2 regions of the Bacillus sp. 5w2 genome follow, and region 2 is predicted to be linked to the other one. Evidence: riboswitches for the same ligand, from Rfam matches in the RefSeq annotation. Region 2 holds a riboswitch; the other holds the start of a gene.
The links. Region 2 has a riboswitch for preQ1 ahead of queC (7-cyano-7-deazaguanine synthase QueC). Riboswitches for the same ligand answer to the same signal wherever they lie in the genome.
Positions count from the first base shown of each region.

Region 1: it holds a riboswitch for preQ1, as region 2 does, so the genes downstream of both, ACXY7N_RS06805 (QueT transporter family protein) here and queC (7-cyano-7-deazaguanine synthase QueC) in region 2, are expected to answer to the same signal.

Region 1 is NZ_JBTIWT010000002.1:482,249-494,067, reverse strand. Features, by position in the region: gene ACXY7N_RS06845 (sterol desaturase family protein) at 1-578, opposite strand, end outside; gene ACXY7N_RS06840 (hypothetical protein) at 661-954, opposite strand; gene ACXY7N_RS06835 (LysE family transporter) at 974-1,606, opposite strand; gene ACXY7N_RS06830 (YqcI/YcgG family protein) at 1,745-2,473, opposite strand; gene cspB (cold shock-like protein CspB) at 2,736-2,933, shown strand; gene ACXY7N_RS06820 (DUF2564 family protein) at 3,053-3,301, shown strand; gene ACXY7N_RS06815 (zinc-finger domain-containing protein) at 3,335-3,511, opposite strand; gene ACXY7N_RS06810 (ribonuclease H family protein) at 3,524-4,183, opposite strand; gene ACXY7N_RS06805 (QueT transporter family protein) at 4,332-4,820, opposite strand; PreQ1 riboswitch class I at 4,827-4,871, opposite strand; gene ACXY7N_RS06800 (aldose 1-epimerase family protein) at 5,004-5,876, shown strand; gene ACXY7N_RS06795 (reverse transcriptase-like protein) at 5,947-6,333, shown strand; gene ACXY7N_RS06790 (DMT family transporter) at 6,347-7,252, shown strand; gene ACXY7N_RS06785 (DUF6123 family protein) at 7,255-7,515, opposite strand; gene ACXY7N_RS06780 (cysteine hydrolase family protein) at 7,698-8,258, shown strand; gene ACXY7N_RS06775 (GNAT family N-acetyltransferase) at 8,301-9,161, opposite strand; gene ACXY7N_RS06770 (DUF7507 domain-containing protein) at 9,284-11,819, shown strand, end outside.
Region 2 is NZ_JBTIWT010000002.1:253,928-265,746, forward strand. Features, by position in the region: gene ACXY7N_RS05535 (M3 family oligoendopeptidase) at 104-1,798, shown strand; gene ACXY7N_RS05540 (DinB family protein) at 1,938-2,471, shown strand; gene ACXY7N_RS05545 (DUF6254 family protein) at 2,572-2,688, shown strand; gene kinB (sporulation sensor histidine kinase KinB) at 2,700-3,908, opposite strand; PreQ1 riboswitch class I at 4,116-4,159, shown strand; gene queC (7-cyano-7-deazaguanine synthase QueC) at 4,253-4,915, shown strand; gene queD (6-carboxytetrahydropterin synthase QueD) at 4,915-5,406, shown strand; gene queE (7-carboxy-7-deazaguanine synthase QueE) at 5,399-6,115, shown strand; gene queF (preQ(1) synthase) at 6,134-6,631, shown strand; gene ACXY7N_RS05575 (YkvS family protein) at 6,687-6,872, opposite strand; gene ACXY7N_RS05580 (hypothetical protein) at 7,108-7,290, shown strand; gene ACXY7N_RS05585 (hypothetical protein) at 7,379-7,981, shown strand; gene ACXY7N_RS05590 (GNAT family N-acetyltransferase) at 8,017-8,595, opposite strand; gene ACXY7N_RS05595 (hypothetical protein) at 8,841-9,035, shown strand; gene ACXY7N_RS05600 (hypothetical protein) at 9,061-9,378, shown strand; gene nrdI (class Ib ribonucleoside-diphosphate reductase assembly flavoprotein NrdI) at 9,855-10,214, shown strand; partial or broken gene ACXY7N_RS05610 (ribonucleotide reductase N-terminal alpha domain-containing protein) at 10,201-10,965, shown strand; gene ACXY7N_RS05615 (group I intron GIY-YIG endonuclease) at 11,209-11,819, shown strand, end outside.

The DNA of each region.
Region 1 (11,819 bases), 230 kb from region 2:
CTTAATTCAACGTCTTTTCCATCTTTAAGTGTTCCAAATAGGAAATCAAATACTGGATTTGAAACACCAAACCAAAACTTTTCATTTTTATAATGGTGTAATATGTGCTGTTTTTTTAACCATCTTCCAAACTTAGTGAAAGGACGAATTGGCTTATGCGCAATATAATGTTTCCATTCATAAACGAGAAGCATGATAATCATTCCGATTCCGAATGAAAGTGTAATAGTAACACTTTTTGTTATACCGTATGATATAAGTAAATATATAGTAAAGCTAGGTATACTAAACCATACAGGCAAAAATAAAAGTTTTAAATCATCTGGATATACATGATGATCATAATGTAATCTTCTTAACATTTTTAATAAAAATACGTTTTTAGGTGGCTTTAAATGAAATAAAAACCGATGTGTCATATATTCGTTAAGCGTATAAAAAACAATACCAAACAAACACGCTAACATACCGACCCATGTAAAAAATTGCATTTTTAAAATAATGATGAAAATAAATAGAATACTATACATAATAACGATATCATGTTGTAAAAAGAACTCTTTCCCCACTCTCTTCATCTTTCTTCCCCTTCTCCAAAAAAACAGCCGCAACATATCGTTACGACTATTTCTTTTATTTTCTATTCTTATTCTATTCCCTTTACAAATTTGCCTGTTGCTCTATTGTCGAGAAAAAATTATTCGATCCAAATATATTTTGCTTCGGAATAATATGTTCCACCGCAAACACTGTTACTTCTCCTCTTTGTACCTCTCCAATAATGAGCCCAAGTACTTCATGATTTACCGCAAACGTTGGTTGCTTTGTTTGTAGTAATCTTGCTGCATTATGAAATACCGCTTCATATAGTGGATTCCTATCAGTAATTTCTTTTCGGATTTTTGGTGCTAACGTAATAATAATTTCTTTTCCGTCAATAGTGGTTCGATACATAAAAATCTCCCCTTCAATCTTATGTGAACAACTGTAAAGCTTTGTATGCAAAATGGATAGAATATCCTACTAAAATAATACCTGCTCCGGCTGTTATATAGCCAAGTGCTTTTTGCTTTAATAAAGTTCTGCCAAAATGGACAGAAAAAGCAATATTTAAATTCCATAAAATAATACCAACGATAATACAAAGGCTGTACAAAAAGGCTTCTTGTTTCGTTACCTTGGTAAGCAATGAGCTAAGTGTACTTCCGTATATACCAAACCAAAAAACAAGATTTAATGGATTGGATATCGCAATTAAAAAACCTGCCATAAACGATTGTTTAAGGCCACCTACCTCTTCTTTTTTATATTCCATATTCGAGTGGAAGATTCCTTGTTTTACACTTTGAAATCCTAAATAAAATAACAAGAAAAACCCTGTACAATACATAAAAGCTTGTACATATGTATACATAAATACAGAAGATAAACCGAAATAGATGAGAAGCATAAACAAAATATCTGCAGTCATTCCACCAATTCCAACAACCCATGCATGCCAAAAACCTCGTTCAATTCCTCGTTTTAACATTTCAATATTAATCGGACCTACTGGTGCAGCTAATGAAATACCTAATACAATTTGTTGTATAATCGCTCCAAACATAGCTCTATCCTTTCTACTTCCTTTACTATTAAGTAATGATGTAATGTTTAAAAATAGACTAGCTTTCATCAAAATATTTACTACTAAAATACCCTTTTTTATCCAAAATATGCAAAAGAGCCATCCCGATGATGGCTCTTACTTTTCTATCCTATGAAGAAAAGGGCATTTTCCTTTTATCGGCTCTACATCGTCTCCTATGAAGTATTGTTTCCATTCACGATGATCCGGATCACCATAATGACTAATGTTAGGATGTTTCGGCAACTGATCCCACTTTTCAACTCGCTCCCGGACCGTTTGTCTTGAATATGCTCCTTTAGGGCGATCCCCTTCTAATCCATCAAAGATAGTCCGTGGCTGAAACCCAATAACGAGAGAATTCCCTAAATGCCTAGTTTTTCGTTGTTTATAAGCTGGCGCATTTCCAAATGCGAATATCGGTTCCCCACCAAATGAAAATTCCCATAAGTAATGGTCTGGGTCTTCAGGAATTTGCTTCGGCCATGTTTGATTATCGTTTTCATGTAAATATTGTAGTACTTTCCAAAAGTAATCACGATAATATTCAAGTGATTGTTCTTCACATTCCGGCTCTACAAAAAGAAAAAAGCCTCTTCTTACAATTGGCCGCTCTTTCATTAACTCTAAAAAAGATAACATTGTATGTGGCAAATGACTCCAATCATTATGAGAAAGAAATGAATAACGAAGTTCATTCTTTTTCAAAGCTGTTAAGCCGAAATAGCACGGGAAAGTTGGTTCTAACACGACACTCGAAAAATTTTGAAATTCTTTTGTAACCCAATTTGGTATGTCAGTTCTCGTTCTCATTCCTTCATTATCTAATAAATAAGACTCATTCATTCTTTCACCTCATTATGTATAGCATTCAATTAAGAATATTACATACTCGGCCTGTCCTATACCTATTTAAAAATTCGGCTGAAAAATTATTTAAAAATACAAAAAAATAAAATCGCTTACTTGACTAATTTCTACCAATTCGTGTATATTTAAATTAATCATTTAGCAGAATATTCAAGATTATAGCATTTTTAGTTTATCTTATCTTTCAAATGAATTTCACTAAATGAAAAAAGCAAATGTTTTTAGGAGGAATTGTAACATGCAAGGAAAAGTAAAATGGTTTAACAACGAAAAAGGTTTTGGATTTATCGAAATGGAAGGCGCTGACGATGTATTCGTACATTTCTCTGCTATTCAAGGTGACGGCTACAAAGCTTTAGAAGAAGGCCAAGAAGTATCTTTCGATATCACTGAAGGAAACCGCGGACCTCAAGCTGCTAACGTAGTAAAACTTTAATCCAACATATGACAGGAGGTTACCTTACTTGGTAACCTCCTTTGTTATTCCTTTGTATATTTCCGTTTTACAGAGCAAAAACTATGTGAAATGCGCAATATACAAAGGAGGAAGTAATAATGGGATCAGAAGTAAATGATTTTGAAGAAGTGAAATTCCGTGTAGAAACAGCACAAAAAATGGTAGGATCAGCGACAATTTCAATGGATCCAGATACATTAGAGCATGCTACTACTGCTGTAGAAGAAGCTCGCTCTCAGCTTGAAATTATGAAATCTGTTGCGACAGATTTAGACGAGCCCTTTCTAATGAATGAGGAAAAGAAATTAAGCAAGTGTGAGCATCAATTAAATGAAGCGAAGCATTAAAAAAACATCCAGAGAATGTTCTCTGGATGTTTTTTATGACAACTGTTCTCCATACTTTTTCAATGTTTCTCCAACTGTACATTGACGTATACAAAATGAATGGGCATAATATTTACTATTTGTCTTCCGATTATGTTCTCGCAAAAAACACCCTTCACAATATGTTTCTAATAAGTCATTTACCTCTGTAATGAGTTGCTTTTTATCCACCGTTGCACCTCTCTATTCGGTTATTTCTTTATGACTATCGATAACTGTTCCTTCTAATGCTTGCGTTGCTAATTGATGTGCTTCTTTATTTTGTTTTCTAGATATTGGCTCACATACAAGTTTTAATTTCATTTGCTTCGCTTTTTGCTCAATTTGGTCTAAATAATGATTTAAATGCTCATCATAGCAAGGCCATTCCCCAGCCAATTGTTGTAATACCACTTGAGAATCACCGCGAAGTGTAACTGCTTCATACTTAATGCCTAATTCCTCGAGTATATTCATACCGTATAATAATGACGCATATTCCGCTTCATTATTATCATATATACCTTCTATATATGCATTACGGCGAATTCGGTATTTTGTATTTCCTTTTTTATAGTATACACATATACCTACTCCAGCTTCTTTCGTCTGTACATCATAGCCGCCATCAAAATAAACGAGTATTTCTTGGGGTTCTTCCTCCACTTGTTTGCTCAGCTTCTTCATTTCCTTTAATGACCATTCTGCATCCATTTCATCGTAAAATAACAATTCTTTCACTCTTCCTGTTTTCTCGAAATCCTCCGCAAATTGCAATACATCTTCTATGTTTATATAATCTGTCGTTAATTCCGTCTGCAAACCGCTTTTTGTTTTATACAACCAATGAATTTTATATTTCATACTAGATTCCCCTTATATAAGACTTCTTATATGTAGCCAGCTAATGAAAGCCTCAATTTATTTTATTATATTGTATCAAGAGTCGAAGAATTATATTCAATATTATCACATGCAAAAAGAGCTATCCCTATAGGAATAGCTCTTTCATCTATTGCATAAATCTTTCAAATCGTACTCGCTTATTAATCCAGTACATTACAGGCATACCGATCGCCATGACAACAAATTCACCGACTGCACATGTTAACCAAGACAACATAAATGGTAAACCCAATGCAAGATGAAGTTCAATTGCAATCATAAACATTGTAATTGTAAAAATAACTGTATTAAAAATCATACGAGCCCAAATACCTTTAATAAATCGCATAGATATAATCGTTGCAACTAGCGCCAGAATAGATTGCCCTACTCCAAATACTAAATCGTAAGCGATCATAGGTGAGAAAAAGAGATTCGTTAAAAATACACCTAATACAATTCCGTAAATTGCTTTCTTATTAAATACAACAAGATGATTAAACATCTCTGAAATACGAAATTGTACATTCGTAAAGCCAAATGGCTGAATAAGCATAGAAACAGCAATATATAATGCCGCTAAAATACCATTACCGACTAATGTTCTAATATTCATGACAAAATCTCCTTAGTTTTTTTACGTGGGATGGTTTCGAACCACGTTATTCGTTTTTTAAGCAACAAGATTATATTCTACGCAATACACACTCTTTCGTCAATAGATTCCTATCATGAACTACCTTTTTTCTTTTAGACAACGTATAATAAAACATATGAAAGATTTAGGAGGTTTCACTTCATGACAGCAACAATTCAAAATGAAAAAGTGATCGTTTCCATTTCTGACAAAGGTGCAGAATTACAAAGCGTTCGCTTAAAAGAAGATAACACTGAATACTTATGGCAAGGCGATTCTACTTATTGGGGGCGCCGCGCACCAATTTTATTCCCAATTGTCGGCCGATTAGTAGATAATACATACTACGTAGATGGTAAACCATATTCTTTAACACAACACGGCTTTGCTCGTGATCTTACATTCTCTGTACAAGAACAAAGTGAAACGAAAATCACTTATATTGTAACTAGTAATGAAGAAACATTAAAAAAATACCCATACGAATTTGAATTACTCGTTTCTTATGAGCTAGACGGACAAATCGTCCATGTAACATATGAAGTACATAACCCTGCTTCAAAAGAGATGTTCTTCTCAATCGGAGCACATCCTGGTTTCAACTTCCCCTTATTAGAGGGCGAATCATTTACAGATTATCATTTAGCATTTAATGGTTCTGAACGCTTAGAAACAAGCGTATTAGAAGGACCTTATCTTTCAAGTAAAAAACAATTAATCGCTGAAAATACGAATGAATTACCACTTACATACGATTTATTTAAAAATGATGCGCTTATTTTTGAAAATATGAATACGGATGAAATCTCTATTCGTTCTCATAAACATGATAAATTTGTAAAAGTAGAATTTGACGGATTCCCATTTGTCGGCGTATGGACACCAGGTGAGAACGCACCTTTCTTATGTATTGAACCTTGGTACGGAATTGCTGATGAAATAAATCCAGCAAAAGATTTGAAGGAAAAAAAAGGAATTCAATCTTTACAAGCGAATGAAACATTTACATGTCGTTATAGTATTACAATCGGCTAAGTTACTCTATCCCCTACTTCAAAGAAACATATAAGTAGGGGATCATCTTATCATTTGGAGGTTTCACATTTTGATTGAAGTATATATTGATGGTGCATCAAAAGGAAATCCTGGTCCTTCTGGTGCAGGGGTGTTTATTAAAGGGGTGCAACCAGCTGTACAATTATCACTGCCCCTTGGGACAATGTCCAATCATGAAGCAGAGTACCACGCTTTACTTGCGGCATTAAAATATTGCACGGAGCATAATTATAACATTGTCTCATTTCGTACAGATTCGCAACTTGTTGAGCGAGCTGTTGAAAAAGAATACGCAAAAAATAAAATGTTTGCACCACTATTAGAGGAAGCACTGCAGTACATAAAAAGTTTCGATCTCTTTTTTATTAAGTGGATTCCAAGTAGTCAAAATAAAGTCGCTGATGAATTAGCTAGAAAAGCTATCTTACAAAATTAACGGGGGTATGGGTGTGAAAAAAGATTGGATTGCTCCTCTTGCTTTATTATTTGTCTCTTTTATTTGGGGAGCTACGTTTGTTGTCGTTCAAAATGCAATGTCTTTCGTTGGTCCATTTACTTTTAATGGTATTCGCTTTTTATTCGCCGGAATTATTTTATTATTCGTTCAACTGATTTTCTCAAAAAAAACTTCAAAACAAGATATAAAACAGAGTAGCCTCGCTGGATTAATCGTTGGATTCTTTTTATGTGTTGGCTATGTATTACAAACATTCGGCTTACTTTATACAACTTCTTCAAAAGCTGGGTTCTTAACAGGGCTTAGTATCGTTATGGTACCAATTTTGTCTTTTATCTTTTTAAAACAAAAAGCTACCCTTTTTATCGTAATTGGCATTGCGGTAGCAACAGCAGGATTATACTTATTAACGGCGGGTGATTCTTTTCAATTAAACATTGGAGATATACTCGTTCTCGGCTGTGCAGTAGCTTTTGCTGCCCATATTCTTGTTAACGGCTTCTTCTCTAAGAAAATATCACCTTTATTACTAAGCACATCACAAGTATTAGCTGTCGGTATGTTTTCTTCTATTTGCGCCTTTTTGTTTGAAGATTGGGAAAAATTATTTTCAGTAGCACTATGGACGAATTCTTCCTTTTTATTCGCCCTATTTCTAACTTCCTTATTCGCGACATCCATTGCTTTTTTCATTCAAACATCAGCACAAAAACATACGTCTCCAACGAGAGTAGCAATTATTTTCGCAATGGAGCCCGTATTTGCTGCATTAACAGGCGTTCTCGTTGCAAACGAACAACTTTCTATTTCTGCTATTATCGGATGCCTATGTATTTTCCTAGGCATGGTTTTTGTTGAATTACCTTCCAAAACAAAAAAAGAAGCGCAGGCTGCATGAAGTTACGCTTGTAACTTCCGCATAAAAGCCTTAGCGCTTTTTTTATCTGTAATTTCTTCTTCTTTCAACCGTTCTAATAACGCAACAAAATAACTTCCATCAAACTGTAATTGATGTTTAATTGTCGCTTCTATTGCTGCGTTCACAATTCCATCAGATGCACCAGTATATCCTTGTCCGAACATAATAAATCCTTGTGCTTCCTCTGATAATTTAAATCCTTTCGTATGTAAGAATGAAAGATAATCTTCTACTGTTTGCATGTTATTCCCACCTACTCAAAAATTCTCCATCTCCTATCATACATGTTTTTACACGCTATGAGAATGAAATTTCTTTGACAACTTTGTAAATCTATCGTCTACTGCATAGACAATAGAGGATTTCCTTGTAATATGAATGAATATGTATAGTGGAACTTATTTCATATTAAAGGGGAGACACGATGAAACAAGCACTATTAATTATCGATGCGCAGCAAGAATTACTGGATGGAAATGAACAAGAAAAAGAAGTTTTTCGTAAAACCGAGTTATTATCTACACTAAATACAGCCGTACAGAAAGCGATAGATGCAAATGCCCTTATTGTTTTCGTAAGAGATATCGATGTTGCTTCTGGTAGCGGAGAAGGATTTGAAGTACATAATGAAATTAAAGTACCTCAGTCTGCAATCCTTATTAATAAAGCAGCAACAAACTCATTCTATGGCACTTCTCTACTTGAACTTTTAAAAGAAGAAAAAATTAATCATATCGTTATCGGTGGATGTAAAACAGAACATTGTATTGACACTGCTGTTAGAACAGCAACTGTACAAGGCTTTGATGTCACATTAATTAAAAACGGTCATTCCACAACTGATTCTAACGTGTTATCTGCAGAGCAAATTATTAGTCATCACAATAAAATTTTACATGGGCATTATAACGTCGATCATTTTTCAGTTGTTAGGGATGTCGAAGAAGACCTTTTTCAACCTATTCATGATCAATATCGTGATTAAATTAACTGTAAAAAAGAATCCTTTTCACAAAAGGATTCTTTTTTATCCAAAAATTTGTGCTGCAATGCTATATAACTCATTATTCCTTTTTAATAATTGATTGCTATTTTTCATCATAATTGGTGGTGTATTAAGCTTTTTAAAACCAGCAACCTCTAATTCTTTCATAAAATTGTTCTTTCCTTTTGGTACATCAATTCTCAATTTACCATTATGATCTCTTGCTAAATGATGAACAATTCGCATTGCCATCGCATCATTTTTAGCAACGACTGGTCCTATTATTTTATTTTCTGGTGTTTGTACGCTTAAACCATATCCTAGTACATTTTGTTCCTTACCCTTCACAACGATACACTGTTCACTTTGTATAATTCTTTTCTTTAAAAACTCTTTTCTATTTGTTCCAAATGCATATTCATCTATTTTTATTATTTCTTCTAAATTCCCCTCTTCATAATCCATCATATATTCTTCATTTCCTGCATATTTATGATTCGCATTATATGAGTTACATATGTATTTAGAAACATCGCTCACTGCCCTGAACCCTAACTTTTCGTATAAAGGCTTTCCCTCATCCGTAGCAATAAGCATAATTGGAGTTTGAGCTGATACGGTCATAATGCATGAATTCGTTATTGCCTTTCCAATCCCACTTCCCTTATAATTCGGATGTACAATCACCATTCCGATAGACGCTAATTTCTCCCCATATAATATAATTGCCGCGCTAGCAATAAGCTCCTTCCTCTCATTCCACACACCGTATACAATACCTGAGTCAAAAATAGTCTCAATTTCTTTCCTGTTATAATCCCACCCAATATAAGAAGATAATGCTACAATATCGCCTATTTGTTCGTCCCTAAGACGCTCCACCTTAATTTCCAATTCAAGCATACTTCATCCCCTTATCTAGACATTTAAATCATTATTATCAAATCAACTTGTACATGTTTCACTTTATCTGTCACACACATATCCTATTTTGACCAAGACTATATTGTAAATGAGGTGACAACATGCCCATTACGAATCGATTTTCTACCACCACTAACGGCGCACTCGCAATTACAGGTAATACACTCGGGTTAAGTAAAATTAGTAATCAAAACCGTGCTGGTACAATCGGGGCAATTGGTGCATTCGTAACTACGAATACTGCTTTACAAGTACCTACTTTTCCTGCTGGTACAACACTAAACTATACACAAAATAGTTCTACCGCTATATTAAATATCCCTGCTGGTAGTACTATTCTTTACGCAGAACTTGTTTGGGGTGGAAACTATTTATCTCGTGATCAAAACATTACGAGTGTATTAGGGAATCCGGTTTCTTTTACAACACCTGTTTCAACATACTCGATTACCCCTTCAGCTGTTACAGCTTCTAATCAAACATTCGTTTCTGGATCTGTCACATTTGGATTCTATACACGATCCGCAGATGTAACATCACTCGTGCAAGCTGCTGGATCTGGATCCTATACAACTGGCTCTGTCCCTGGACTTGTTGATCCTCTAGATGCTTCTAACGGGGCTATCAATTCTTCTGGATGGACGCTCATTGTCGCTTATCAAAACGGTTCCTTACCCGCAAGAAATTTAACAATTTACGTAGCTGGTAACCGTGTTTCTGTAGAAACTGGTAGTGCAGATGTATCTGTCTCAGGATTTTTAACACCTGCCGGGGGACCTGTAAGCGGGAGATTGTTTATAAGTTCTACTGAAGGGGATGCTGATTTAACTGGAGATCAAGCATTATTCGGACCAAATTTCAGTTCATTAAATGCTTTATCTGGGCCAAATAATGCTGTAAATAATTTCTTCGGTTCTCAAGTTAATAATGCTGCTGGAAATTTAGATACAACTGGGACATTTGGAACAAGAAATCAAAGTGCTTCTACAAGCACAAATATATCCGCCGGCCGGCAAGGTTGGGACATTACTTCCATTGATATTTCTCCTTATTTAACAAACTCACAAGTTTCCGCCGCAATCCGTTTAACAACTAACGGAGATGCCTATATGTTAAATACAGTCGGTTTACAAATCAATATAAATTCACCAAATATACAAGCAACGAAAAACGTGAATAAAAGTGTCGCTGCCATTGGAGATGTTCTCACTTATACCGTTACTATCCCTAATACCGGGCTTCTGCCTGCTAATAACGTTACTTTTACAGACATACTCCCTAACGGCACTTCCTTCATACCTGGAAGCGTGACGATAGATAACGTACCACAAACAAATGCAAATCCTGCCGCTGGTATATCTCTCGGAACAATTAATAATAACTCTTCTCGTACAGTAACTTTCCAAGCAACTGTCGTTTCTCTTCCAAATCAAAACCCTATCTCTAACACCGCTAATATTACCTTTCAATATACACCAATTGCCGGAGGAACAACCTTTAACGGTCTCGCAACAAGCAACTCTGCAGGAACACAAATTAATCTTGCAGATATTAATGGCACAAAATCAGTTAACAAAATCTTTACCGATATTGGCGAAACGTTAACTTACAGTATTGCCTTAGCTAATATAGGAAATATCCCTGCAACTAACGTTATATATACAGATCCAATTCCAAGTGGGACTACTTTCATTCCAGGGAGTGTAACTGTTAACGGAGTTACTCAAGCTGGGGCAAATCCCGCAAATGGGATATCAATTGGATCTATTGCTGCTAATTCTACGACTACTGTTTCATTTCAAGTACTCGTTCCTTCTATCCCGCAAACAAACCCAATATTAAATAGCGGTACAACAACTTATCAATACATTCCTGTACCAAATCAACCAGCAGTAAGTGGGACTGATACGACGAATATTGTCTCTACTCAAGTGAATAATGCTACTGTAACTATGGCAAAAGCAGTAGATAAAAACTATGCAGATATTGGCGATACACTGACTTACACTGTTGCCTTTACAGCTACAGGTAATACGAATGCGAACAATGTTATTTTTACAGATGTCATTCCTAACGGAACCACTTTTGTCCTTAACAGTTTAACAATAGATGGCACGACACAAGTTGGAGCAAATCCTGCTAATAGTGTGAACATTGGATCTATCCCAACTGGTACAACAAAAAATATTTCATTTCAAGTAGTAGTAAACACAATACCTGCGTCAAATGTCGTATCTAATGGATCCAGCGCTTCTTATCAATATACTGTAAATCCTAGCCAATCACCCGTTACAAAAAACATCTCTTCTAATCTTGTTTCCACTCAAATTAACAACGCGAATGTAACAGTAACAAAATCAACAAACAAACAATTTGCCACAATTGGCGAAACGATAAGTTATACAATCCTTATTACAAACAGTGGAAATACAGCTGCAACTAACGTGCAACTAACAGATCCACTTCCAAATGGAACGATATTGACTCCTGGTACTGTAACACTAAACGGCGTTTTGCAAAATGTAGATTCTCTCATTGCCTTACCTATCGGCACAATTCCTGGCGGAGCTACTTTTACCCTTTCTTTCCAAGTAACAGTCATCAATATTACCGCCCAAAATCCTATCATTAATAATG
Region 2 (11,819 bases):
AATTATGACAACATCTGCCGTATTTTGCTGAAGAATAAGAGGAGATTTGTAAGTAAGCATTGAATTATAGTAAGGATGTATATAATGGAGAGGAGGCTCGTTCATGTCATTTAAAGACTATGAATATAAACGGCCAAATATTGAAGAATTAAAAGAGAAGTTTACTGTTGCTTTAGAGAAGTTTGATAACGCAAAAACTGTAGAAGAACAAAAACAAGTCATTCATTCAATTAACGAAATTCGCAACGATTTTGGTACAATGGGGAATCTTTGTTACATTCGTCATTCTGTTGATACGACAGATGCTTTTTATAAGGAAGAGCAAGATTTCTTTGATGAATTCTCTCCAGTTGTACAAGGATATGGTACAAAGTATTATAAAGCGTTAATTCATTCTCCATTTCGTGAAGAATTAGAAGCGTATTATGGGAAGCAATTGTTTGCTCTAGCAGAGTGTGATTTGAAAACATATTCTGATGAAGTCGTGAAAGATTTACAATTAGAGAATAAATTGTCTTCACAATATACGCAGTTATTAGCATCTGCAAAAATTGACTTTGCAGGAGAAGAAAGAACGTTATCACAGCTTATTCCATTTATGCAAGGGAAAGAAAGAAGTGAACGTAAAGCAGCAAGTGAAGCATATTACGGATTTTTAGCTGAGAATGAGGAAGAGTTAGATCGTATTTATGATGAGCTTGTTAAAGTGAGAACGAACATCGCTAAATCTTTAGGTTTCAAAAACTTTGTTGAACTTGGATATGCGAGAATGTACCGTACAGATTATAATGCGGAAATGGTGGCGAATTATCGTCAGCAAGTACTTGATTATATCGTTCCAGTTACAACGGAATTAAGAAAGCGACAACAAGCACGTATTGGTGTAGAAAAATTAGCATATTATGATGAAAACTTTGAGTTTGCTACTGGTAATCCAACTCCCAAAGGAGATGCGGATTGGATTGTTAATCATGGGAAAACGATGTATAAAGAGTTATCGGCTGAAACGGATGAATTTTTCAATTTCATGCTAGATAATGATTTATTAGATTTAGTTGCGAAAAAAGGAAAAGCGGGTGGCGGTTATTGTACATATATCGAGAATTATAAAGCACCATTTATTTTCTCGAACTTCAATGGAACATCTGGGGACATTGATGTATTAACACATGAAGCTGGTCATGCTTTCCAAGTATATGAAAGTCGTAAGTTTGAAATTCCAGAATACAATTGGCCAACGTATGAAGCGTGTGAAATTCATTCTATGAGTATGGAATTCTTTACATGGCCATGGATGAAATTATTCTTTGAAGAAGATGCAGATAAATATTACTTCTCTCACCTAAGTTCAGCACTTCTGTTTTTACCGTATGGTGTATCTGTTGATGAATATCAACATTATGTATATGAAAATCCAGAAGCATCACCAGAAGAGCGTAAGACAGCATGGCGTAATATAGAGAAAAAGTATTTGCCGCATCGTGATTATGAAGATAATGATTATTTAGAGCGCGGTGGATTCTGGCAACGTCAAGGACATATTTATAGCTCGCCGTTCTACTATATTGACTACACGTTAGCACAAATTTGTGCACTGCAATTTTGGAAACGTGCAAGAGATAATAGACAAGAGGCGTGGGAAGATTATGTGAATCTGTGCCAACAAGGTGGAAGTAAATCATTCTTGGAATTAGTAGAAGTTGCAAATTTAACATCACCATTTGCTGAAGGCTGTGTGAAAAGTGTCATTACAGAAATTGAAGCATGGTTACATGCGATTGACGACACAAAATTGTAAAAAACATGCGCTTTTTTTCACATGTTTAACATCGACATAATGGGAAAATGATGAGATAATAAAAGAAAATTCAGAATACTAAAGAGGTGTTTCTCATAAGGAGCACCTCTTTTCACCAACAAAAAGGGGGGAAAGAAATATGCTTCAATCTAATATGGATGTGAGTTTAGAAAGTTTGGTGAACTCATTACAGTCTACTCGAAGCACGCTATTATCAGAAATTGAAATGTTAAATGATACAGAAGTGAATGTAAAGCCACGCCGTGATAAATGGAGTATTATTCAAATTTTGCATCACTTGCATTTAGTTGAACAATCTGTCACGTCTGCCCTTGTATATGCTTTACAAAAAAACGAAAGAAACACGACTCCATTTAAAGACCTCCAACTTACGCTTGATCGCACACATAAACGAGAAGCTCCTCAGCAAATGCAACCAACAGAAACGTTAATGAAAAAACAGCAAGGAATTCAATTACTAGAACATTCACGACAAGAACTATTACACGCGCTTCATAGTGTTATAGATGAAAAAGATCTATTTGAAAATGGATTAAAGCATCCTGTTTTTAATGATCTGAATTTGTATCAATGGATTCAATTTCTTGATTTGCATGAACAAAGACATCTTACGCAGTTAAAAGAGGCGAAACACGCAATTTTACAACGATAATTAGGAAGAAGTGGGAGACCACTTCTTTTTTGATATGTGCATAGTTTTCTTTCTTATTTTGGAATACTACATGGAGAAAGGAAAGAAGGAGTTGAAAAGTATGTCCAAGAAAAAGAAAGAAGAAGAGCGCGCTTGGAAAGCACGTAAAGAAAATCAAAAGCCACATGGAAAAGTGAAAGCTTTTGCTGAATTAGTTGAAGGAACAGAAAAAACGTGATGATGATTTCATCACGTTTTTTGTATGAGTGGAAAAGTTAATAAGAAGGTTGTACCGATTCCTTTTTCACTTATAATATCAATTTTTCCATTCATAGCTTGAACAACACTGAATACGACCATCATTCCAAGTCCAGTTCCTTTTTCTTTCGTTGAATAGAAAGGAGAGCCGAGACGTTTCACTTGTTCGGTATCCATACCGACTCCTGTATCTTTTATATATAACTGAATATGCTTATGATCAGGAACTAATGTGAAATAAAGATCACCGCCTTTTGGCATGGCCTCAATGCAGTTTTTTAAAATATTTAACAAGCATTGATTTAGTTTTTGTTTTTCTCCCGCGATAAAAAAAGAAGTGCTTTGCTTTATATAATGTGTACGCACATTTGCTAAATTAGCAAGCGGTGTAATTAACGATAATGCATGTAGCAGTTCTTCTTCTAACTGTAATCTTTGTTCTTTTTCAATACTTGGTTTTGCAAAGGTTAAATAATCTGTAAGAACGTGGTTTGCTTGTTCGATTCCGTTGATGGCAATGTCGATATATAATTTTCGCTCCTGCTCAGTGCATGTATCTGATTGTAAAAGTTGCAAAAATCCTTTCGTTGAAGTTAATGGATTGCGAATTTCATGAGAGATAGACGCTGCCATTTCACCAATTAAATGAAATTTTTCAGCATTCATAAGTTCGTTTTGGAGACGAATTTGAGTTTGTAATATGTGTAGTAAATATAAAATAAGAATCGTACCAAGTATCGTACATAACTCATACACAATAATATGTGGTATATAATCAGCCTTGTTTGTAACCTTTGAAAGGAAGAAAGGTATCCAACTAAATCCGTATGTGAGACTGTAGATAATAGCAAGTGCTATTTTTATACGATTAGAAGTTCGATTGAAAAATTTGTATGTAAATAATAGGACAATAAATAGAAGGATAGAACCGATAAGCGATGGGAAAACACCTATTCCTCCTAATAAGAAGCGGTATATATTTAATACAATTAATATAGAGCCGCCAGCAATAGGACCTCCGGTTAATGTACCGACAATTAATACGATATGACGCATATCAAATTGAAATCCATAATTTGTTTTTGCTGCGAAAGTGATACATAGTATAGTAACGAGGCAACACAATACAATAAATATTGCTGAATTTAATTTAGGAGAACGTTTCCCTTTTTGATTCCAAAATAAATGGTATACGAGCATTGTAACAAGGATGAATAATATATTTAAAAAGAGATAAATAATAAAGGATTTCAGTGGGATGCCTCCTCTCTTCTCACATTAAATTAATCATACTATAAAATGAAAGAAATGAAATGAGAAATAGCGGAAAAATCAGAAATTTTTTCTGGTAGTATACAATATGTTACAATAAGCTTTGTCAATGAAAGAAGGAATTCCGTGCAATGCACGGGAGAGGTTCGCGAACTCCCTCTATAAAAAACTATGGAAACAACAATATCTTTAGGTATTGTTTTGTTTTTTTATTGTGACAGTTCAAGAACGTTCTTTCTTCTTATTCGTAATAGAGAAGGAGAATGAGTGAAATGAAAAAAGAAAAGGCAGTTGTTGTTTTTAGTGGAGGACAAGATAGTACGACATGTTTATTTTGGGCAATAGAGCAGTTTGCAGAAGTAGAGGCTGTAACGTTTAATTACAATCAACGTCATAAGTTAGAAATTGATTGTGCAGCGGAAATTGCGAAAGAGCTAGGAATTAAGCATACGGTACTAGATATGAGTCTATTAAATCAACTTGCTCCAAATGCGTTAACGAGAACGGATATGGAGATTACACATGAAGAAGGTGAATTGCCATCGACATTTGTAGATGGACGAAATTTACTATTCTTATCATTTGCTGCTGTATTAGCAAAACAAGTAGGAGCACGTCATATTGTAACGGGTGTATGTGAAACTGATTTTAGTGGTTACCCAGATTGCCGTGACGTATTTGTGAAATCGTTAAACGTTACTTTAAATTTATCCATGGATTATCCGTTTGTGATTCATACGCCACTTATGTGGATTGATAAAGCGGAAACGTGGAAATTATCAGATGAACTTGGAGCATTCGAGTTTGTTCGAGAAAAAACATTAACATGTTATAACGGAATCATTGGTGATGGTTGCGGTGAATGTCCAGCATGTCAACTTCGTAAAGCAGGATTAGATACGTACCTACAAGAACGCGAAGGAGCAAACAACTAATGGATAATTTCTTTGGATTTCGCATCGTAGAAAATTTGCAAAAAATGGACAAGGATATTCAGCGTAAACAGCTCAAATATCATAATAAAAGAGTAATGGTCAGCAAGGAATTTACATTTGATGCAGCGCACCATTTACACTGTTATGAAGGAAAATGTAAAAACTTACATGGTCACACATATAAAGTTGTATTTGGAATTAGTGGATATGTAAATGAAATAGGTCTTGCGATTGACTTTGGAGATATAAAAGAAATTTGGAAGAATGAAATAGAAATTTATTTAGACCATCGTTATTTAAACGAAACGTTACCAGCAATGAATACGACTGCTGAAAATATGGTCGTTTGGATTTATGAAAAAATGGCAGAAGCGTTAACAAAAGATAATCGTGCGAACGAATATAAAGGAGCTCGCGTTGAATTTGTTCGTCTATTTGAGACTCCGACTAGTTATGCGGAAGTAAGACGGGAGTGGATGCTCGATGAGTAAAATCCCTGTCTTAGAAATATTTGGTCCGACTATTCAAGGTGAAGGAATGGTTGTAGGACAAAAGACAATGTTTATCCGTACAGCTGGCTGTGATTATAGCTGCGCTTGGTGTGATTCTGCTTTTACGTGGGATGGATCGGCTAAAGATCAAATTAGACAGATGACAGCAGAAGACGTTTGGAATGAGCTTGTAGAAATTGGTGGCGAAAATTTTTCTCATGTTACGATTTCAGGCGGAAATCCAGCATTGCTGAAAAATATTGAGTTTCTTCTTTCTATATTAAAAGAGAATGGAATGCGAACAGCAATCGAAACGCAAGGGAGTAAATGGCAAGATTGGTTACTTCAAATTGATGAGATAACGATTTCTCCAAAACCACCAAGTTCGGCGATGAATACTGATTTTCAGAAGTTAGATGATGTGATTCAGAAACTAGCAGGAAAAGATATTAGTTTAAAAGTAGTAGTATTCGACGATCAAGATTTTGAATATGCAGTTAAGATGCACGAACGTTATCCCGATGTACCATTTTTCTTACAAGTAGGGAATGATGATACAAAAACTGTGGATGATGCGATGCTGATTAAGAAATTATTAGATAAGTACGAGTGGCTGATTGATAAAGCTGTAAATTGTAAAGAGATGAATAATGCAAAAGTATTGCCGCAGCTTCATGCGTTAGTATGGGGAAATAAACGCGGAGTATAATGAGAAGGGATGTTTAAAATGACAGGAAGATTAGATGAAGATTTAAAAGATGTAACATTATTAGGAAATCAAAATACAAAATATTTATTTGAATATAGCCCAGAAATTTTAGAGGTATTTGATAATAATCATCCAAACCGTGATTATTTTGTGAAATTCAATTGTCCTGAATTTACAAGCTTATGTCCGAAAACAGGCCAACCAGATTTTGCAACAATTTATATTAGCTACATTCCAGAACAAAGAATGGTAGAGAGTAAATCTTTAAAGCTATATTTATTTAGTTTCCGCAATCACGGTGACTTCCACGAAGATTGCATGAACGTTATTATGAATGATTTAATTAAATTAATGGATCCGCGTTACATTGAGGTATGGGGCAAATTCACACCACGTGGAGGGATTTCAATTGATCCTTATTGCAACTACGGTCGCCCAGGAACGAAATATGAACAAATGGCAGACTACCGCATGATGAACCATGATCTATATCCAGAAACAATTGATAATCGTTAATATATAATAGAAAGAAAGGATCTGTATAACATACAGATCCTTTCTTTCTATTATATTATGCATTTTGATTAATGACAGTATAGTTTTTATGACTTACAACTGTAAGAGGTTCCATATCTAGTTCTCTAAAATTTTCCATGATTGTTATATCTACAATAACGGAGTTTTGATTTACTTTTTGAACACGGCCTTGCATTCCACCTTTAAATTCAATGATATCTCCAGTTTCTGCGATCTGCATAAGCAACTCTCCTTGTTACAGTTTTCCAAAAAAAGAATAATTTTGGTTTTTTTTTATTTCCTCTTATTTTGAACCATATTGTCTAGTTTGTAAATGTTTCCAAAGTAAAAATTCGAAAAATATTCACTTTTTGTAAGAAAATATACAAGAACTTCAAGTTATTAGAAAAAAAGAACGGTTTAAATGCGCGCATCTTTATATAGGGGTATAATAAAAAATACAATAACCTACTAAAGTGGGAGAAATTAGAGGCGGTAAAATGATGTTTGAATTTGTGGGGAGTGTTATAGCGTTAATTTTATTTGTATTTTCTTATATACATTTAAAAAAGATTCGTCATCATGAAACAACTACATATTTTGATGGGATGGATGGTATACATGCTGGGGTCACACATGAGAGTGGTGGGGATATGTAAAGGTGTATAACTTTCTTTTTTTGCGTGGTATGATATTTAAAAATAGTACATAATAGAGTTCGTAAGTGATGAATGGAGAGTGGAAAGAATGAAGATTTCTTTTATTCGTCATGGTCGCTTAGACCGTACTATAGAACCAATGACGGTTACATCCTTTCATGAATGGATGAAGGGATATGACTTACATACCATAATAGAAAAAGCACCTATACCAACGGAAACAATGGAAGTGGTTGAAGCAGCAAAATTGATTTTAACGAGTGATCAAAGGTGTGCTGTACAGTCAACAGCTGAATTAATGGATTCTTTATCTTTTATGCAAAATTCTCTTTTTAGAGAAGCTGAAATTCCGACGAGTTTTTATGCTCCAACATGGTTAAAATGTAAACCTAACGTATGGATTTTTATCGGACGAACATTATGGATACTTGGTTACCATAAAGATGTTGAGTCTTATAAGGAAGTAAGAGAGAGGGCAAGGCAAGCGGCTTACTTATTACACCGTTACGCTCTCGTACATGGAAGTATTGCTCTTGTAGGGCATAATTATGTTAATGCAATGGTTGGTGCAGAATTGAGAGCAATGGGATGGTCTGGTTCGCCTATTTTGCACAGAGAGCCATGGGGATGTACAACATATACGTTTCACGAGGCGATGAATGGAAATATATTAAATACGAATTTAACATAAAAGCACACGATTTATATAAATCGTGTGCTTTCTTTTTAAGATATAGAAACCTTTGTATTTAATGGTTTTACTAGATGGGCATAAGGTTCACCCACAAGCATAACGATTTGGTCCTTTGTATAACCTAGCTTTTCGTATAATGAATAGGCACGTGTATTTTCTAAATTAACAAGTAATGCGATTTTTTCATGCTCCTTTTCAGTTGCATGGATTTCAGCAGCTTTAATTAACTTAGAACCGATGCCTTTTCCGCCATATGCACTTGAAACTGATAATGTATCAATGTAATATTCATCAATCTCAGCTTCTTTTTCTAACGTAATCGATTCATCTTTATGTAATTTTCTTAAGTGACGTACAATTGGTGCATCAAGCCTTGTTGCTTCACTACCGTGATAAGCGACAATAATTCCGACCGCACTCCCGTCTTGTTCATATACAAAACAGTTTTCATAGCTCAGTCGATTACTCTCTTTTGAGAACCATGTTTCAAGTCCTAGTAATACTTCTGTCTCAACAGTGCTACCTGTGATTTTTTCAGCAATTTCGTGCAGAGCGTTATACAATAAAGGAGCTATTGCCTTTGCATCTGTCTTTTTTGCTTTCCGAATCATAGTATCCCTCCTAGTTCTATTTATATATTGTAGCATAGTGGTATGGAACTTTGCATAATTGAATGTCGAAATGTTTGATATAGAGAAGTAGCTATGTTAGTATATGATATTTAGTGGACATATAGTAAAGTGATATCGTTTGCGAAATAATGAAAATGCAATGAAGGTATAGCACCTGGATAATTTTACAGTTGTTGACCTATAGAATATACGATAAAATAAAATATTGCATAGAGGTGAAATACATGGATGAACAATTAGCAAATACAATTTTGGATCAGCTGAAAAATGGTGAAATAAAGGAGTATGTTGCAACGAAAGATGTATTTTATACGTTTAGGAAAGTTGTAGTAAGTCGAGAAGATTTTAAACATATTATAGGGAACGCGCAGCGCGGCGGGCAAGTAATTTATACATATTCAGAAACGCCACGTTCGTAACTAGAAGAATATAGGGGGGAGAATTATGGGCGATTTTAAACAAGGTATATTACCACATTGGGATTATATGTGGAAAGATAGAGCCGGCAATAGATTTATGGGGATGGTCATGTATCCAGAGAAACGAAAGTGTTCGGCAAAAATGCTTCAGAAAATAAAAAGAGCATATGAAGAGGCTTTAGAAATTAAAGTAACTGTACAAGTTCAACATACATATCAGTACGTAGAAGGAATGATTGTATACTTTGATGAAGAGGCACCTGTATGTACAATGATTGATAAAGATGAAAATCCACATCATATATTTGTAAAAGATATTTTGCGTATTGAGCACTCTGAATAATCTTTTCGTAAATAAGTTGAATTTCCATAATAATAATCTTTTTCTGTAATAATTATCTTTTAGTATGTAACGCGAACCGAAAGTATATGTATAATATTTAATAAAGTAAAATTGATAAATGTAATCGTTTTTTAGAACAGATTATCGTTTCATGTCTGTTCTTTTTTGCGTGATGCTGGAGAAATATATTACTCCAGCATTTGCCGTTTTATGACAAAATATATTGGTAACTTTTTTAAAAATAAGGTTAAATTCGTTGACAACTTTTTTGAAAAGCACTTTATTGACATGAGTTTTAGAATGTTGTTTCATAGTCATTGTATTGAAAAAAATCGACTGTCTTGTCGAAAAGTAAAAGTTAAAAAAAGAAAGAATTTATACATATATCTTGTGTCTTATTTTGAAACGTAATACAATATATAGAGAAATCAAGAACAACATATAGAGAATATAGATTGGAGAGGGAGGGGTCGGAAATGTTAGTTGCATATGATTCTATGACAGGAAACGTGAAGCGTTTCATCCACAAATTAAATATGCCGGCCGTTCAAATTGATGAAGATCTAGTAATAGATGAAGACTTTATTCTTATTACGTATACAACAGGTTTTGGCAATGTACCAGAACGTGTTTTAGACTTTTTAGAGCGCAATAATGGAAAATTAAAAGGCGTATCTGCAAGCGGCAATCGTAACTGGGGAGACATGTTCGGTGCAAGTGCTGACAAAATTTCTACTAAATATGAAGTGCCTATTGTATCAAAATTTGAGTTATCTGGAACAAATAACGATGTAGAATATTTTAAGGAAAGGGTGCGGGAGATTGCGACACATTGAACTGAATAATGAAATCACGCAAATGCAGGACGGTTTTTATCAGCTTCATAAGGATAAAGAGGCATTAGAAGTCTTTATGGAAGAAGCTAGAGAGAATACCGTTTCTTTTAATAGCGTGGCAGAGCGAATGGAGTATATGAAAGAACATGATTACTATTACAACGTTCTGGACGAGTATAGCTTGGAGGAAGTAGAAGAGGTATATAACATCGCTTATGGTGAAAACTTCGAGTTCCAATCTTATATGGCAGCATCTAAGTTTTACAAAGATTATGCGTTAAAAACGAATGATCAAAAACAATACTTAGAAAGCTATGAAGATCGTGTAGCAATTGTGTCATTATACTTAGGACGCGGTGATGTTGCGAAGGCAAAACACTTCGCAAGCATGATTGTAAAACAAAACTACCAACCAGCGACACCAACCTTTTTAAATGCGGGAAGAAGCAGAAGAGGAGAAATGGTGTCTTGTTTCTTGTTAGAGATGGATGATAGCTTAAATTCAATCGGCTTTAACATTAATACAGCAATGCAATTATCGAAAATTGGCGGTGGAGTAGCTTTAAACTTATCTAAGCTACGCGCACGCGGTGAGCAAATTAAAGGTATCGACAACGCTGCAAGTGGTGTAGTACCTGTTATGAAATTACTTGAAGATTCGTTTTCATATGCGAATCAGCTTGGCCAACGAAAAGGTGCCGGCGCAGTATACTTAAACATTTTCCATTGGGATATTATTGAATTCTTGGATTAATTGGTAGTCCCTCTACGCAGTAATGTGTATGAGAAAACCTTGTGAACCTAACCAATAGGGTGTCGCAGTAGCGGCTAACGGTATCAGTTGAATAAGGGGTAAAAGAAAAAGAACCCGCGAAGAAGCTGACTAAGAGAGCCTACGGTCCATGTACATGGATAGCAGGTAATACCGTGCCAAGCTTGAAAGAAATGTTACTTGGGTGAAGTGGAATCTTATATTCACCGGAGGCGAGATTCCATGAACTGTGGAATTTATTTGATAATTAATAAGGAAAATAGGAAGTTTTATATTGGTAGTTCTAATAATTTTAAAGTACGATTTAAAACTCATAGAAATCAATTGAATGCTAATCGGCATCATAGTAAACATTTACAAGCAGCCTGGAATTTATATGGTGAGAATAAATTTGAGTTTAAAGGGATAATCGAGTTACCAGATGATAAGAACATTCTTCATAAGATAGAGCAAAGTTTACTAAGTCAATATTATGGGAAACAGTATTGCTACAACGGACATCCCATCGCTAGAGGTGGGGCGTTGAGTGGGGAAAAGAACCATATGTATGGGAAAACTCACTCAAAGGAAGTAAAAAAATTTCTTTCTGAAATTAATACTGGTCCTAATAATTATTGGTATGATAAACCTCAACATATGGAGAATATGAGATCTAAGATTACTAAACGATTTCACGGTAGAAAACATACTGATGAAACAAAAGAAAAAATGTCTAGGTCTCGTAAAGGTAAAAAACATACAAAAGAAACATGTATGAAGATAAGTAAAGCTCAAAAAAACCAATATAATTCTGGAAGAGAAAAACAAAAAAAGCCAATTGTTATAAATGACAT